Regions from separate parts of the Cupriavidus sp. HPC(L) genome, predicted to be linked through region 1. Evidence: riboswitches for the same ligand, from Rfam matches in the RefSeq annotation. Region 1 holds a riboswitch; the other holds the start of a gene.
The links. A riboswitch is a leader RNA that binds a small molecule or an ion and turns the genes downstream of it on or off. The one in region 1 is predicted to bind glycine.

Region 1 (10,785 bases):
CGTCGATACCGGCTTCGCTTCCGCGCGGCTGAATTCGGTCGCGGCCTTCCCGATGAGCGGCCGCGCGCCCTTCATGCTGACGTGGGACGCCTTCACCGCGTACTTCGAGAAGATGCGCAAGACGGGCGTGATCGAGAGCATGAAGGACTTCTACTGGGATATCCGTCCCAAGCCGGAGTTCGGCACCATCGAAGTCCGCGTCATGGACACGCCGCTGACGGTTGCGCGCGCCTGCGATATCGCGGCCTATATCCAGGCGCTGGCGCGCTATCTGCTGCTGTCGCGGCCGTTCATGCCGGAAGAGGACGATTACCTGGTCTACACCTTCAACCGCTTCCAGGCCTGCCGCTTCGGCCTCGACGGCGAGTACGTGCATCCGAACGAATTGACGCGGATGCCGATCGCCGACCATATCCTGTCGATCTGCGACGTGCTGGTGCCGCATGCCGAAGCGCTCGGTTCGCTGGAGGCGCTGGCCAATATCCGCATGCTGGCTGCCAGCCGCCGTGGCGACGCGGAATGGGCGCGGCAGGTCGATGCCGATACGCGCAGCCTGCGCGAGGCGGTGCGGCAGAGCTGCGACCGCTGGGCCGGCTGACGGCAGCGCGCCCGCCGCGCATTCTGCGTTCGAGCGCGCGGGTCAGATCCCGTGCGGGATGTTGTCGCCGTCGCCAAGGCCCAGCCGCTGGTTGGCGGGCACGGCGACTGCCAGCAGCTTCGGCGGCGGCAGGTTCAGCCCCTTCATCATTTCGATGAATTCTTCGCGCGTGCGGCCGCACAGCCGGCTGTTGGTCGCCCGCTCGTTCCCGATCGTTGAATGGGTGCGGCCCTTGTAGTCATGGGCCGGATACACCAGCGTGTCGTCGGGCAACGCAAACAGCTTGTGCGTCAGGCTGTCGTACAGCGTGCCGGCGTCGCCCGACTGGAAGTCCGTGCGTCCGCAGCCATCGATCAACAACGCATCGCCGGTAAAGACGCGGCGCACCACGCCGCCGTCCGGGTGCGGCTCTTCCCACAGATAGCTCATGCTGCCGGCCGTATGGCCCGGGGTATGGATCGCGCGCAGCGTCTGCGCGCCGAACGCGATGGTGTCGCCGTCGATCAACTGCTTCAGCGCCGGCCGGATCTCGCAGCCCGACGGCGCGGCGGTATGCGCGCCGGTACGTTGCGCGACATGGCCTGCCGAGGTGATGTGGTCCGCGTGCGCGTGGGTTTCGATGACCCAGGCCAGGCGTACACCGGTCTGCTGCACCAGCGCCAGATCGCGTTCGAGCTGACGGTCGACCGGATCGATCAGCACGGCATCGCGCGTCGCCGCGTCGATCAGCAGATACGTGTAGGTGCAGGACTCGGGGTCGAAGAGTTGATGGAAGGTTTGCATCTGCGGGAATACTGACAATCGGTCGCCAGGGTTCAGGCTTCGAATACGTCGGGGAGGTGTTGGGCGCTGAGCAGCCTTTCTCCCCAGGCTTGCAATTGTTCGGCCGAGGCGCCGTTCAATCGCGTTTCCAGCTCGGCCGGCAGAGGACCGAACCGTTTGGCAAGCATGTTTCGCAGCATCATGGCCTGGCCTTGCTGCAGACCTTCCTGCCGGCCCTTCTGCCGGCCCTCCTGCAGGCCTTCCAGCCGGCCTTCTTGCAGGCCTTCCAGTCTGTAGTTGGCCTTCCACCGTGCGATATTCGTCGACAGCGACATTTCAGCCTCCATCAGGTTGTGTACATTCGTGAAATCCAGACCGGCATGGCGATGCCGTGAGCCTACATCCTTCAGCCAGCGTACGAAAGTGTTCGACAGGACCGGGTTGTCGGCGACGCGCCGCCTGAGCCAGTGGACCGTGTCGAGCAACGTTTCCTCGCTGGTCGCGTTTTCGAAGCGGAACACGGCGGCGACCAGATTGTCGAGCCTGGCCAGTTCCTCGTCCGAGTATCGGCTTGCGTCGACCAGCAGATACTTGCAGCGGGGCTGGTAGCCAGATAGTTCGCCAGGCAGTCGTGGTGACAGGTCGGCGATGTCGGTCGTCGCAGTCCACCTGCCCTCGCCGTTGTAGATGACGACAGGCAGTACCGGGGGCAGGCGGCCTCCGTCGAGCATATTCTGACCACGGATCAGCTCGAGATCGAGGCACGTGACGTAATTCGTCATGCGAATCGCCATATGTCGATCGATGGTGCTTTGAAACTCGATCAGCAGATAGAGATAGACCCACTCGCCGCCGGCCTGGATGCGCCATACCATGTCGCTTGCATGCTGGCGAAACGCATCGGTGACGTAGGTTCCGGATCGCCGTTCGAGGGTATCGAAGTCCAGGCTTCGAACCCAGTCTCCCGGCACGAAATCGCGCAGCAGGTCACGGACGAGTTCCGGCGTGGAGAACAAGGTCTTGTAGCAGGCATCGTGGTTCGGCATGGCACACGCATCGCAGTGGCGGAGCCGAGAGAATGCCGCGCCAGGGAGGCGCGGGATTCCACAAAAGTGCGTGCTACTTTAGTGTTCGAACAGCAGGCCGAGGGTCAGCACTCGACGATATTGACCGCGAGTCCGCCGCGCGCCGTTTCCTTGTATTTGGTCTTCATGTCGGCGCCGGTTTCGCGCATGGTCTTGATCACCGAATCGAGCGAGACATAGTGATTGCCGTCGCCGCGCAGCGCCATGCGCGCCGCGTTGACGGCCTTGACCGAGGCCATCGCATTGCGTTCGATGCAGGGAATCTGCACCAGCCCGCCGACCGGATCGCATGTCAGGCCGAGGTTGTGTTCCATGCCGATCTCCGCGGCATTCTCGACCTGTTCCGGCGTGCCGCCAAGCACCGCGGCCAGCGCGCCGGCGGCCATCGAACACGCGACGCCGACCTCGCCCTGGCAGCCCACTTCGGCGCCGGAGATCGACGCGTTCAGCTTGTACAGCAGGCCGATCGCGCCGGCCGTCAGCAGGAAGTCGATGACGCCGCGCTCGTTCGCGCCCGGCACGAAGCGATCGTAGTAATGCAGCACGGCCGGGATGATGCCCGCCGCGCCGTTGGTCGGCGCGGTCACCACGCGGCCACCGGCCGCATTTTCCTCGTTGACGGCCATCGCATAGAGGTTGACCCAGTCCATCACCGACAGCGGGTCCGACAGCGTCCGTTCGGCGCGCTCGGTCAGATTGCGGTGCAGCTCGGGCGCACGCCGCTTGACCTTGAACGGGCCGGGCAGCTCGCCATCGGTGCGGCAGCCGCGCGCGACGCAGGCCTGCATCACCTGCCAGATATGCAGCAGGCCCGCGCGCACGTCGGCTTCGCTGCGCCACGTGCATTCGTTCTCGAGCATCAGCTGCGCAATCGACTTGCCGGTGCTGCTCGCCATGTCGAGCATCGCGCGGCCGCTGCGGAACGGATGCGGCAGTTGCCGGTCCGCTTCGAGCACCTGCGTGTTGGCGGCGCCGGCGCTGACGACGAAGCCGCCGCCAACCGACAGATAGCGGCCCTCGCGCAGCGTTGCGCCGGCGGCATCGAAGGCATGGAATTTCATGCCGTTCGGATGCTCGGCCATCGCCTCGCGCCGGTAGAACGCAATGTGTTCCTTCTCGACGAAGGGAATCGGATGCTTGCCGAGCAGCGCCAGCGTGCGCGACGCGCGAAGCTGGGCCAGCCTGGCGTCGATGGTGTCCGGATCGATGGTGTCCGGCGCCTCGCCGAGCAGGCCGAGGATCACGCCCTTGTCGGTGCCGTGTCCCTTGCCGGTCGCGCCAAGGGAGCCGTACAGTTCGACCCGCACGCTGGCCACTTGCGGCAGCAGGCCGTCGCGCTCCAGTCCATGCGCGAACATGCCGGCCGCACGCATCGGTCCCACCGTATGCGAGCTCGATGGCCCGATGCCGACCTTGAACAGGTCGAAAACGCTGACAGCCACGTTGGTCTCCTATCGTTTGCGGCGGTGTGCCGGCCCGCGCCGCGGCCCGCTCTCCGGCTGGACCGGAACAGACCGGGCTAGACCGGCCGATCGTCCTCGGGGCGCTCCCACAGGGAGACGCCGGGGCCGGGCGGTTCCTCCGGCAGTTCCTTGCGCTTGAGCACGCTGATCGCGCCGTCGTTTTCCAGGATCGCGATATAGACGTCGTCCAGGCTCGCGCATCCCTCGCGCCGCAGTACCTTCATCAGGTCGTCGCTGGTCAGCCGCGCGCCATGCATGACCTCGTCGATCACCTTGCCATGGCGGATCAGCAGTTGCGGATGGCCCTCGACCGCGTACTCGAACTTGCGGCTGCGCCAACTGAGCCAGCTGACCAGCACGTTGATGCCGATCAGCGTCGCGGCGAGGATCAGGCCCGCGGAGACCGACTTGTCATCGCCGACCATGGCGTTCTGCACGCCCTCGGACAGGATCAGCAGCAGGATCAGATCGAACGGTGTCATCTGTCCGATCTGCCGCTTGCCACCCAACCGCATCATGATCAGAAGGGCGAAATAAACGATCAGCCCTCGGACAATGAATTCCCACCACGGCGCGCTCATTTCCCACATCGACAGTCTCCTTACCGATGATGGTTCCGGCCCGGAGGCCGGAACCAGAAAGGCCGCACGCCGTCCAGCGTGCGCGCGGCAACAAGCCGCCGTGCGAATTGCAGCAGGAAGCGTGCCCGCTTACTCCTCGTAGGCGCTCATCGGCACGCAGGAGCAGAACAGGTTGCGATCGCCGTAGACGTTGTCGGCCCGGCCGACCGGCGGCCAGTACTTCTGCGTCCGCAGCGAGGCGACCGGATAGGCGGCTTCCTCACGCGTGTACTTGTGATTCCACTCGTTGGCGGTGATGACCGCCGCGGTGTGAGGCGCGTTCTTCAGCGGGTTGTCCTCGCGGTCGAAGCTGCCGTCCTCGACGCGCGCAATTTCCTTGCGGATCGCGATCATCGCGTCGATGAAGCGGTCCAGCTCGTGCAGCGCCTCGCTCTCGGTCGGCTCGATCATCAGCGTGCCGGGCACCGGGAAGCTCATCGTCGGCGCATGGAAGCCATAGTCCATCAGCCGCTTGGCCACATCCTCGTTGCTGATGCCGGTCGCCTTCTGGATCGGACGCAGGTCGAGAATGCACTCGTGCGCGATATGGCCGTTGCCGCCGGTGTACAGCACCGGGTAGTAGTCCGACAGCCGCTTGGCGACATAGTTGGCCGCCAGGATCGCGTTCTCGGTGGCGGCGGTCAGTCCGCGCGCGCCCATCATCGCGATATACATCCACGAGATCGGCAGGATGCTGGCCGAGCCGTAGGGCGCGGCAGAGATGGCGCCGATGCCGTCATCGGCGCGGCGATAGCCGGTGCTGGTGTGGTTCGGCAGGAACGGGGCCAGGTGCGCGCCGACCGCAACCGGACCGACGCCCGGGCCGCCGCCGCCGTGCGGGATGCAGAAGGTCTTGTGCAGGTTCAGGTGCGACACGTCGCCGCCGAACTGCCCCGGCGCGGCGGTGCCGACCATCGCGTTCATGTTGGCGCCGTCGACATAGACCTGGCCGCCGTGGCTGTGGACGATCTCGCAGATGCGCTGCACGCCTTCCTCGAACACGCCGTGCGTGGACGGGTAGGTGATCATGATCGCCGCCAGGTTCTTGCCGTGCTGCGCGGCCTTCTTTTCCAGATCGGCCAGGTCGACGTTGCCGTCCTCGTCGCAGGCCACCACGACCACCTGCATGCCGGCCATCTGCGCGGACGCCGGGTTGGTGCCGTGCGCCGACGACGGGATCAGGCAGATGTTGCGATGGCTCTCGCCGCGGCTCGCATGGTAGGCGTGGATGATCTGCAGGCCGGCGTATTCGCCCTGCGAGCCGGCGTTGGGCTGCAGGCTGACGGCGGCGTAGCCGGTGGCCGCGCACAGCATCGCCTCCAGCTGGGCGATCATCTCGCGGTAGCCGACGGTCTGGTCGTCCGGCGCGAACGGATGGATGCTCGAGAACTCGGGCCAGGTGACCGGAATCATCTCGCTGGTCGCGTTGAGCTTCATCGTGCAGGAGCCCAGCGGGATCATCGTGCGGTCGAGCGCCAGATCCTTGTCGGCCAGCATGCGCAGGTAGCGCAGCATCTCGTGCTCGGCATGGTGGGTGTTGAAGACCGGGTGCGTCAGGTAGGCGCTCTGGCGCGACAGCGCCGCCGGATAGCCATCATCGGCCGCGGCTTCCAGTGCGTCGAAGGCCGGCACCGGCTTGCCCTGCGCGAAGATCTCCCACAGCGCGACCACATCGTCGCGGCTGGTGGTCTCGTCCAGCGAGATGCCGACCTGCGTGGCGCCGGCGCGGCGCAGATTGATCTGGCGCGCGGCGGCCGCGGCGTGGATCGCCTCGGTGGCGGCACCAGTCTCGATCGTCAGCGTGTCGAAGAAGGTCTGGTTGGTGCGGGCGTAGCCCAGCGCCTGCAGGCCGCCGGCCAGCGTCGCGGTCAGCCGGTGCACGCGCTGCGCGATCCGCTTCAGGCCCTGCGGCCCGTGGTAGACCGCGTACATCGACGCCATGACCGCCAGCAGCACCTGCGCGGTACAGATGTTCGAGGTCGCCTTCTCGCGGCGGATATGCTGCTCACGCGTCTGCAGCGCCAGCCGGTAGGCCTTGTTGCCCTGCGCGTCGACGGTGACGCCGACCAGGCGGCCCGGCATCGAGCGCTTGTAGGCGTCCTTGACGGCCATATAGCCGGCGTGCGGGCCGCCGAAGCCCAGCGGCACACCGAAGCGCTGCGAATTGCCGACCGCCACGTCCGCGCCCCATTCGCCCGGCGCGGTGAGCAGCGTCAGCGCCAGCAGGTCGGCCGCGGCGACCACCAGGCCGCCGGCCGCGTGGACCGCATCGGCGATCGCGCGGTAGTCCGCCACGTCGCCGTTGACGCCCGGGTATTGCAGCAGCACGCCGAACGCGTGCGCCTGCGCCGCGTCGGCGGCGGGACCGACCTTGACCTCGATGCCGAGCGGCAGCGCGCGCGTGCGCACCACTTCGATCGTCTGCGGCAACACGTCGTCGGCCACGTAGAAGGTATTCGATGCGTGCTTGTTCACGCGCTGCAGCAGCGTCATCGCCTCGGCCGCGGCCGTGCCTTCGTCGAGCATCGACGCATTGGCGATATCGAGGCCCGTCAGGTCGGTGACCATCTGCTGGAAGTTCAGCATCGCCTCCAGGCGGCCCTGCGAGATCTCCGGCTGGTACGGCGTGTAGGCGGTGTACCAGGCCGGGTTTTCGAAGATGTTGCGCAGGATCACGCCCGGCGTCAGCGTGTTGTAGTAGCCCTGGCCGATGAAGCTCTTGAACACCTTGTTCTTGCCGGCGATGCCGCGCAGCTTGGCCAGCGCGGCTTCCTCGGTCAGCGGCTCGGTGAATTCGCCCAGCGGCATGCCGTCGCGGCGGCGGATCGCGGCCGGGATGATGGCGTCCATCAGCGCGGCGCGGCTGTCGTAGCCCAGCACCTTCAGCATGTGCTGCTGTTCGGCGGCGTCGGGACCGATATGGCGGTGGGAGAAGGCGTCGCGAGCTTCGAGTTCGGCCAGCGAAGGGCGAGCGGATTGAGCGGCGTTCATGGGCAGGGGAGCGTTCATGGCAAGTGACTCGGAGAGGCGGGCCGGGGCATGGTGGTCAGCCATGCCTCGGCGCCGCGGGCGGGGCGCCGGGCTCAGGCGCCGACGCTGGCCTTGTAGGCGTCGGCCGTCATCAGGCCGTTGACGTCGTCGCCGTTGGCCGGCTTGATCTTGAACAGCCAGGCATCGAAGGCGTTGGCGTTGACGCTCTCGGGCGCGTCCTTGACGGCGTCGTTGACGGCGACCACTTCACCGGCCACCGGTGCGTAGATGTCCGACGCGGCCTTGACCGATTCGACCACGGCCAGCGCGTCACCGGCGCCGACCGTCTTGCCGACCTCGGGCAGTTCGAGGAAGACGATGTCGCCGAGCGCATCCTGTGCGTGATCGGTGATGCCGATCGTCAGCGTGCCGTCGGTTTCGACGCGCACCCATTCGTGCGACTCGGTGTACTTCAGGTCAGCGGGGAAATTCATCGAGATTCTCCAATTTCAGATTCTTGTGTGGCGCCGCCGCGTGCCATCGGTGAAAGGGGCCGCGGGGCGCAGCGTGACCGGGTGGACGATGTCCGCAGTGAGCCGTCAGCTCACGAGTGCCTTGCCATTGCGCACAAACGGCAGTTTAACCACAGTCGCAGTCAGTTTGCGGTCGCGGATCAGCACCTGGACTTCGCTGCCGAGCGCCACATCCTTGGGCAGGCGCGCGAAGGCGATCGACTGGGACAGGGTCGGGCTGAAGGTGCCCGAGGTGATTTCGCCCTCGCCGGCGGCGGTCAGCACGGTCTGGTGCGCGCGCAGCACGCCGCCCTTGTCGCGCAGGATCAGGCCGGCAAATTGCTGGCGCTGGCCGTTGGCCACCAGCGCGGCCTTGCCGACGAAATCGCGCTCGCTTTGCAGGTCGACGGTCCAGGCCAGGCCGGCGTCGAGCGGCGAGGTGTGGATGTCCATGTCCTGACCGTACAGGTTCATGCCGGCTTCGAGCCGCAGCGTGTCGCGCGCGCCGAGCCCGGCCGGACGCACGCCGGCGGCATGCAGCTTTTCCCAGACCGCGGCGACGTTGTCGGCCGGCACCACCAGCTCGAAGCCGTCCTCGCCGGTGTAGCCGGTGCGGGCCACCATGATTTCGCCGATCGCGGCGTCTTCGACGACCATCGCGTTGAACGGCTTGAGCGCCTCGCTGGGCTGGGTCGACGGGAAGGCCGCCCACACCTTGGCGCGCGCGTTCGGGCCCTGCACGGCGACGATGGCCAGCGGTGCGGCATTATCGGAGGCGTTGTCGGTGCGACGGGGAGTAATGGTCAAGCCGGCGCCGGTGTCGGCATTGCGCTGGCGGATCCAGTCGATATCGCCGGTCGCGGTGCTGGCGTTGACCACCAGGCGGAAGCGGTCCTCGGCGAAGAAATAGACGATCAGGTCGTCGATCACACCGCCATTCGGGTCGAGCATGCAGGAATACAGCGCCTTGCCGGGGGTTTGCAGCTTGTCGACGTTGTTGGCGAGCAGTCCGCGCAGGAAGGCGCGGGTATTGGGTCCGGCGAGGTCGACGACGCACATGTGCGAAACGTCGAACATGCCCGCATCGCTGCGCACCGCATGGTGTTCCTCGATCTGCGAGCCGTAGTTGACCGGCATGTCCCATCCGCCGAAATCAACCATGCGGGCGCCGAGGGCGCGGTGGATGGCGTTGAGCGGGGTGGCCTGGAGCGTCATGGATTCCTCGGAGCGTGGCATCGTTCAGTCCGGCGCGCGCGGCGCGCCAAACAAAAAAGGGTCATCCGTCGCGCGGCTCGTTGGAACCGTCGCGACGGATGACCCCCTCTGTCCTCGATACCTGAGAGATTACGGACTGGTTCTGCGGTTCGCTTCGAACCCGCCGGCCCCGCCGTGCGCCCCTTCGGTGGACACGCTCATCATTCAATCGATGAATGGCGGGTGTCGCTCTCCAGAGTTCGGCATACATCGTGTGCATGCTGCATGCCGATCCGCCCGGTCCATGGTGCCTGAGAGTTTTCGGGTGATTCCCCTTCGGCGGCGCGAATGACGATACAGTCGCGCGCTCTCCCGGACGGATGGCGCGACTCTAACCGCAGGCCTGCCGGCTGTCAACGCGAGAGCGGCGCGTTGCAGGCCACGGATCCGGTGGCTCGGCCGGACCCGCCCCCGTGTTAACATCGCCCGCTTTGATCCATCCGCGACCCGTGCCCGAACGCGTCGCGCCTGCGGCCCGCCTCCCTCGGGGTGCGGTCCGACCTCCTGCCGTACCCGAACTCCGCCCCCGACCGATGACCCACGGACTGAACGCCGCCCAATCCGAAGCCGTCCGCTATCTGGACGGCCCCTGCCTGGTGCTCGCCGGCGCGGGTTCGGGCAAGACCCGGGTGATCACGCAGAAGATCGCGCATCTGATCGAGGACAAGGGCTTCGAGCCCCGCCACATCGCCGCGGTGACCTTCACCAACAAGGCCGCCAAGGAAATGCAGGAGCGGATCGCCAAGCTGATGGAGGGCAAGACCCGGGACGGCAAGCGCATCCCGCTGCGCCAGCTGACCGTCTGTACCTTCCACTCGCTGGGCGTGCAGATCCTGCGTGCCGAGGCCGAGCACCTTGGCCTGAAGCCGCAGTTCTCGATCATGGACGCCGATGACTGCTTCGGCCTGATCCAGGAGCAGCTGGCCACCACTGACAAGAAGCTGATCCGCAGCGTGCAGAGCACGATCTCGCTGTGGAAGAACGGCATGGTCGATCCCGAGACCGCGATTGCCGAGGCCGCCGACGCCGACCAGCACCAGGCCGCGCTGATCTACCGCAACTACGTCGCCACGCTGGCGGCGTACCAGGCGGTCGACTTCGACGACCTGATCCGGCTGCCGGCCGAGCTGTTCGCACGCGACGAAACCGTGCGGCTCAAGTGGCAGAACCGGCTGCGCTACTTCCTGGTCGACGAATACCAGGACACCAACGCCTGCCAGTACCAGCTGCTGAAGCTGCTGGCCGGCGGCTCGCATCTGCGCGCGCCCGCCTTCACCGCGGTCGGCGACGACGACCAGGCGATCTACGGCTGGCGCGGCGCCACGCTGGACAATCTGCGCCTGCTGCAGACCGACTTCCCGAACCTGAAGGTCATCAAGCTCGAGCAGAACTATCGCTCGACGGTGCGCATCCTGCAGGCCGCCAATGCGGTGATCGCCAACAACCCCAAGCTGTTCGACAAGACGCTGTGGAGCGAGCACGGCATGGGGGACCCGATCACCGTGACGCCGATGAACGACG
Region 2 (6,615 bases), on a different contig from region 1:
TGGCGCACTGCCATCACGCTCGCCGACAGCATCGCGTCGAGCCGCTGGGCGGCGGCACGTTCGCTCCACGCGGCGGTCTGCACGGCGGCCGCGGCGGTGACGCAAGCGCCGGCGGCCACGACCAGCAAAGCCAGGACGGCGGGAGGAAGCGAAGGCAGTTTCATCGCAATAGCATGGCGGGGCCGTGCGGCCTGGATAGGAGCGGCGCAGCTTGGCGCCAAGGTCGTGACCGGCACCGATGCCGCTGGCGTCCAGGCTCGGATCACGGCTTGGACTATACCGCGCCAAATGCACTTTGCGACAGCGGGACAGGCCGTGTGCCGCGACTCGCACCATGCCGCTCGATGTGATACGGTGACGCCTACGGAACCCGCCGACCCGGGGAATGCCCTTGCGGGCACGCATGAACCGTCCCCCCTTGCTCGACGACTCGCCCAACGCACCGCCGCACGTAGCGCTGAAACGACCGCCCGACACACCGAACGACGATCGCCGCGAGGACCCGGCCACGGCCACGACGCGTCGTCCCCGGTTCGCGCTGTCGTTGACGACGCGCATCGCGCTGGTCACCGCGGGTCTGTCGACCGTGCTCGGCGCCGCCCTCGTGGTGGGCTCGCTGAAATCGGCCCATGACGACCTGCGTGACGCACTGCAGGCGCAACAGGATTCCGTCGTCAAGCTGACGGCGGAGCAGCTCGATTCCGCGGTCAACGATCGCCTGATCCTGCTCGAGCACCTCGCCCCGCAATTCAAGTCGATGATGGACGCGCCGGCCGCGCAGCTGCAGGCCATGCTCAGCCGCACCATTCCGATTCCCGGTACCTTCAACAGCGCCGTCGTGGTCGATGCCAGGGGCATGCTGCTGGCCCGCGACGGCACCCTGGTGTCGGTCGCGGACCGCACCTACTTCCGCGAGGCCGCGCGCACCCTGGCGCCGGTGATCAGCCCGCCGATCCGCGCCCGCGCCGACGGTTCGGTCGGCGTGCTGCTGGCCGTGCCGATCGTCTCGGACGACAAGACCTTCCTGGGCCTGGTCGGCGGCTGGATCGACCTGGCGCGCTCGAACTTCCTGGTGGAAGTGCCGCACAGCCCGATCGCCAGCACCGGCTTCTATTGCCTGGTATCGGCCGGCGCGCAGCCGGTCTACGTGCAACACCGGCTGCAGCAGCAGGTCGGGCGGCCGGCGCGCGCGCAGGGAGAGACCTGCGGCGTGCAGGCACAGCCGGCGACCCTGGAGTTCCTGACACCGCGCGAGCCGGTCATCGCACGCTATCTGATGGCGACCACCGGTTGGGAACTGGTCGCCGTGCTGCCGGCCAAGGAGGCCTTCCAGCCGCTGCACGCGATGCAGCAGCGCTTCCTGTTGTGGTCGGCGGTCGCGGTGGGATTGGCGGCGGTGCTGAACTGGTTCGCGGTGCACTGGATGTTCGCGCCGCTGGCGCAGCTGCGGCGCGTGGTGCGCGACAGCGCGCGCGACCTGTCGGCCTACGAGAGGCTGTCGACCCATCGCCATGACGAGATCGGCGTGCTGGCGCGCGCGTTCGCCCGGCTGATGCGCGACGTGCGCGAGCGCCGCGAACAGCTGCACCGCAGCGAAACGCGTCTGCGCGCGGTCACCGACACGCTGCCGTCGCTGCTGGCGTTCATCGACACCGACGAGCGCTACGTCTTCAACAACCTCGCCTACGAGCGCACCTTCGGCATTCCGCTCGACCAGCTGCGCGGCATGACGCTGCGCGAACTGCTGGGCGAGGCGCGCTACGCCCGCATCCAGCCGTATCTGCAGCAGGCGCTGGCCGGCACCGCGGTCACGTTCGAGACCGAGTTCCACGATCCCGACTACCACTGCACCGAAACCAATTTCCGGCCCGAGTGGAGCGCCGATGGCAGCCGCGTCGAGGGCGTGCATGTCCATGTGCAGGACATCACCGCGCGCAAGCTCGAGACGCTGCGGCTCGCGCAGATCTCGCGCCTGGACCACCTGACGCAGCTGCTGAACCGCAGCGCGTTCGAGACGCGGCTGGCCGAGGCGATGGCGCGCAGCCGCTCGCAGGACCGGCTGATGGCGCTGCTGTATCTGGACATGGACCGCTTCAAGGCGGTCAACGACCACTATGGCCACGCGGCCGGCGACCAGCTGCTGCAGAGCTTTGCCAAGCGCGTGCAGCGCTGCGTGCGCGAGCGCGATGCGGTGGCGCGGCTGGGCGGCGACGAGTTCGCCATCGTGATGGAGGACATCGACCGGCCCGATGTCGCGGTGCGCGTCGCCGGCGCGATCCTGCATGCGGTGGGCCGCCGCTTCTTCATCGAGGGCGCCTTCGTCGACGTCAATGTCAGCATCGGCATCGCGCTGTACCAGGGCGCGCCGATGACATGGCAGCAGCTGGCCAAGGAGGCCGATGCGCTGCTGTACCGCGCCAAGGACGCCGGACGCGGCCGCTTCGAGATCGGCCCGCCCGAGCTGGCGAACCGATCGCGGGAGGCGCGCCCGTAGGCCGGCTTGCGCGCCGGCGCGGCGTCGGCAGTCCCGGCGGCGTATCCTAGAAGGCCGATCCGCATCGTTCGTTCACAGGAGCCAGTCATGTCAGACCAGCAGCCCCCAGCGACCCGCATCGAACAGGACAGCCTGGGCCAGGTACCCGTCCCCGCCGACCACCTGTGGGGCGCGCAGACCGAGCGCTCGCGCCAGAACTTCCGCATCGGCAACGAGAAGATGCCGCCCGCGCTGATCGAGGCCTTTGCGATCCTGAAGCTGTGCGCGGCGCGTGCGAACCGCGAGCTGAACGTGCTCGACGCGGCGCTGGCGCAGGCGATCGAACAGGCCGCCGAGGAGATCATCGCCGGCCAGTGGCCCGACGAGTTTCCGCTGTCGGTCTGGCAGACCGGCTCGGGCACGCAGACCAACATGAACCTGAACGAGGTGATCGCCAATCGTGCGATCCAGCTGCTCGGCGGCGAGGTCGGCAGCAAGCGTCCGGTTCATCCCAACGACCACGTCAACGCGAGCCAGTCGTCCAACGACAGCTTCCCGACCGCGATGCATATCGCCGCCGCGCGCGCGGTGCAGCGCCAGCTGCTGCCGGCGCTGGAGACGTTGCAGAAGACGCTGGGCAGCAAGGTCGAGGCCTTCGCCGACATCGTCAAGGTCGGCCGCACCCATCTGCAGGATGCGGTGCCGCTGACGCTGGGCCAGGAGTTCTCCGGTTACCAGGCGCAGGTCGCCGATGCGCAGGCGCGGCTGCACCAGGCCGTGCTGCGCGCGATGCCGGTGCCCCAGGGGGGCACCGCGGTCGGCACCGGCCTGAATGCGCCCGCCGGCTTTGCCGCCGCCTTCGCGCGCGCGCTGGCCGACTACACGGGCCTGCCGTTCGAACCAGCGGCCAACCGCTACGCGCTGCAGGCCGCGCACGACGCGCTCGCCGATCTGTCCGGCGCGCTGAACACCACGGCCTCGTCCTTCCTGAAGATCGCGCGCGACTTCATGCTGCTCGGTTCCGGCCCGCGCGCGGGCTTTGCCGAACTGCAGCTGCCGGCCAACGAGCCGGGCTCGTCGATCATGCCGGGCAAGGTCAACCCGACCCAGGCCGAGGCGCTGGCGATGGTCTGCTGCCGTGTGATCGGCAACCACACCACGATCACGCTGGCCAACGGTCTCGGCACGCTGGAGCTGAACGCCTACAAGCCGGTCATCGTTTACAGCCTGCTGCAGTCGGTTACACTGCTGGCCGACGCGGCGGCCAGCTTCGCCGAACACATGGTGGCCGGCGTCGAAGCCGACCGGGCGCGCATCGCCGAGCTGCTCGAACGATCGCTGATGCCGGTCACCGCGCTGAACCCGCATATCGGCTACGACAAGGCCGCCGAGATCGCCAAGCTGGCCGTGGCCCGCAACCTGTCGCTGCGCGAGGCGGCAATCGCCTCGGGCCATGTCACCGCCGAGCAGTTCGAACAATGGATCGATCTGAAGGGGATGACGCGCGAGGTGTAGCGTCAGCGCACCGGTGCTGGCGGCCACGTCCACGACGGCGCATGCGGCCGCCCACACATTGAACGACCCATCGACCGGCCCCGCGGCACCGCGGCGGCCGGCGACAAACCCGCTCCAGACGGGCCGACGACGATCGGGGTAACAACGATCGCATTGACGAGATGATTCCTGCTCCCATTCCCGCCGATGACCCGCGGCGCCTCGACGCGCTGTATTCGCTGAACCTCCTCGATACCGCCGCCGAAGAGCGCTTCGACCGGCTGACACGCCTGGCCAGGCGGCTGTTCGACGTGCCGATCGCGCTGGTCAGCCTGGTTGATGCCAGGCGGCAATGGTTCAAGTCCTCGTTCGGCCTGGCCGTCCGCGAAACGCCACGCGAGCAATCGTTCTGCGGCCACGCGATCCTGCGCGACGATCTGCTGATCGTGCCCGATGCGCTGCAGGACCAGCGCTTTCACGACAACCCGCTGGTCACGGGCGCGCCCGGCGTGCGCTTCTATGCCGGCTGCCCGCTCGCGGTACGCGGCGGCGCCAAGGTCGGCACGCTGTGCCTGATCGACACCGCGCCGCGCGAGTTCGACAAGGACGACCAGGCGCTGCTGCACGATCTGGGGCGCCTGGCCGAGCAGGAGCTGGAGTCGGCGCAACTGGCGTCGATGGATGACCTGACGATGCTGTCGAACCGGCGCGGCTTCTCGGCGCTGGCGCAGCATGCGCTGGCGGTCTGCCAGCGCCAGCGCATGCCGGCCACGCTGCTGTTCTTCGACATGGATGGCTTCAAGGCCATCAACGACCGCTTCGGCCACGCGGAGGGCGATCTGGCGCTGGCCGCCTTCGCAGATCAATTGCGCCAGGCGTTCCGGCAGTCCGACCTGATCGGACGGCTCGGCGGCGACGAGTTCGTCGTGCTGCTTGTCGACGCCTGTGCCGACCAGTGCGACGCGATGCTGGCCCGGCTGCGGCAAGGCGTGGAGGCACACAACGCGCAGAGCCAGCGCGGCTATCGGCTCGACTTCAGCGCCGGCGCGGTCGCGTTCGATCCCGCCCGCCATGCGGGCATCGCCGATCTGCTGGCGCAGGCCGATCAGGCGATGTACGCCAACAAGCAGGCTCGCAAGGCGGGGACGCCGCCCGCCGGGCGTCAGTAACTCGCGTTGCGGCCGCCGCCGCGCCGTGTTACTGTCCGCCCATCCAGGAGAAAGCGAGCCTGCCGCGACAGCGCGGCGGCAGCGCTGCCGAAGGCGTACCCCCGAAACGCTCAGGTACCGAAGACTGGAGACGACAACGAACTGGAGAGCGCCGCCATCATGATTTGACGATGACGGCCGCCGAAGGGGCAAGCCGGGTCCGGGGCGGACGCGGTGAATCTCTCAGGCAAAAGGACAGTGGGGGCAGCCGGGTTGGCATCAACGATGCCGGCCGGCTGCCCCTTTTTGCATCCTGGAGCCTGAAATGAAAGTCATCGTGATGGGAGCCGGCGTGATCGGCGTGGCCTCGGCGTGGTATCTGTCCAAGGCCGGCCACGAGGTCGTGGTGCTCGAGCGCAATGCCGGCGCGGCACGCGAAACCAGCTTCGGCAACGGCGGCCAGATCTCGGTCAGCCATGCCGAGCCCTGGGCCAACCCGTCGGCGCCGCTGAAGCTGCTCAGCTGGCTGGGACGCGAGGACGCGCCGCTGCTGTTCCGCCTGCGCGCCGACCCGGCGCAATGGTCGTGGGGCCTCAAATTCCTGCGCGAATGTCCGGCCCGGCGTTCCACCCGCAACATGATCCAGCTGCTCAATCTCGGCACCTACAGCCGCGCCAGCCTGCAGGCGCTGCGCGCCGAGACCGGCATCGAGTACGACCACCTGGCCCGGGGCATCCTGCACTTCTATACCAGCCAGAAGGAATTCGACGCGGCGATCGAGCCGGCGCGCATCATGCGCGAGCTCGGCTGCGAGCGCCGCGTGATCGGTCCCGACGAAGTGGTGAAGCTGGAACCCGCGTTGGCGTCGATCGCGCCGCGGCTGGCGGGCGCCACCTACACCAGCGAGGACGAGTCCGGCGACGTGCATCGCTTCACCACCGGACTGGCCGCGCTGTGCGAGGCGCGCGGCGTGCGCTTCCGCTATGGCGTGCGCGTGCAGCGGCTGCTGGCCGAAGGCGGCCGCATGCGTGGGGTCGAGATCGCCGACGAGACCGGCGCGTACACGGTCGAGCAGGCCGACGCCTACGTGCTCGCGCTCGGCAGCTTCAGCCCGATGCTGGCGCGCCCGCTGGGCGTCAAGCTCGACATCTATCCGGCAAAGGGTTATTCGGCCACGCTGCCGGTGCTCGACCCCGAGCGCGCGCCGAGCGTCAGCCTGACCGACGACGAGTACAAGCTGGTGTTCTCGCGGCTGGGCGACCGGCTGCGCATCGCCGGCACCGCCGAGCTCAACGGCTATTCGATGGAGCTGAACCCGGTGCGCTGCGAGGCCATCGTGCGGCGCACGCTGGAGATCTTCCCCGGTGTCAGCCGGCCCGAACTGGCGCGCTACTGGACCGGCCTGCGTCCCGCGACGCCGGGCAACGTGCCATATATCGGCGCGAGCGCGGTGCAGGGGCTGTATCTGAACACCGGCCATGGCACGCTGGGCTGGACGCA

Region 2: linked by a shared signal. The riboswitch ahead of B551_RS10540 (D-amino acid dehydrogenase) and the one ahead of gcvT (glycine cleavage system aminomethyltransferase GcvT) in region 1 are both predicted to bind glycine.

Annotation. Positions count from the first base shown of each region.
Region 1 is NZ_AMPR02000443.1:5,929-16,713, forward strand. Features, by position in the region: gene B551_RS21610 (YbdK family carboxylate-amine ligase) at 1-598, shown strand, start outside; gene B551_RS21615 (MBL fold metallo-hydrolase) at 641-1,381, opposite strand; gene B551_RS21620 (Rpn family recombination-promoting nuclease/putative transposase) at 1,414-2,406, opposite strand; gene B551_RS21625 (L-serine ammonia-lyase) at 2,511-3,887, opposite strand; gene B551_RS21630 (DUF421 domain-containing protein) at 3,965-4,498, opposite strand; gene gcvP (aminomethyl-transferring glycine dehydrogenase) at 4,619-7,537, opposite strand; gene gcvH (glycine cleavage system protein GcvH) at 7,612-7,992, opposite strand; gene gcvT (glycine cleavage system aminomethyltransferase GcvT) at 8,098-9,225, opposite strand; glycine riboswitch at 9,324-9,471, opposite strand; glycine riboswitch at 9,493-9,589, opposite strand; gene B551_RS21650 (UvrD-helicase domain-containing protein) at 9,798-10,785, shown strand, end outside.
Region 2 is NZ_AMPR02000147.1:137-6,751, reverse strand. Features, by position in the region: partial or broken gene B551_RS10560 (CHASE domain-containing protein) at 1-164, opposite strand, end outside; gene B551_RS10555 (diguanylate cyclase domain-containing protein) at 404-2,494, shown strand; gene fumC (class II fumarate hydratase) at 2,582-3,988, shown strand; gene B551_RS10545 (diguanylate cyclase) at 4,150-5,136, shown strand; glycine riboswitch at 5,268-5,384, shown strand; partial or broken gene B551_RS10540 (D-amino acid dehydrogenase) at 5,441-6,615, shown strand, end outside.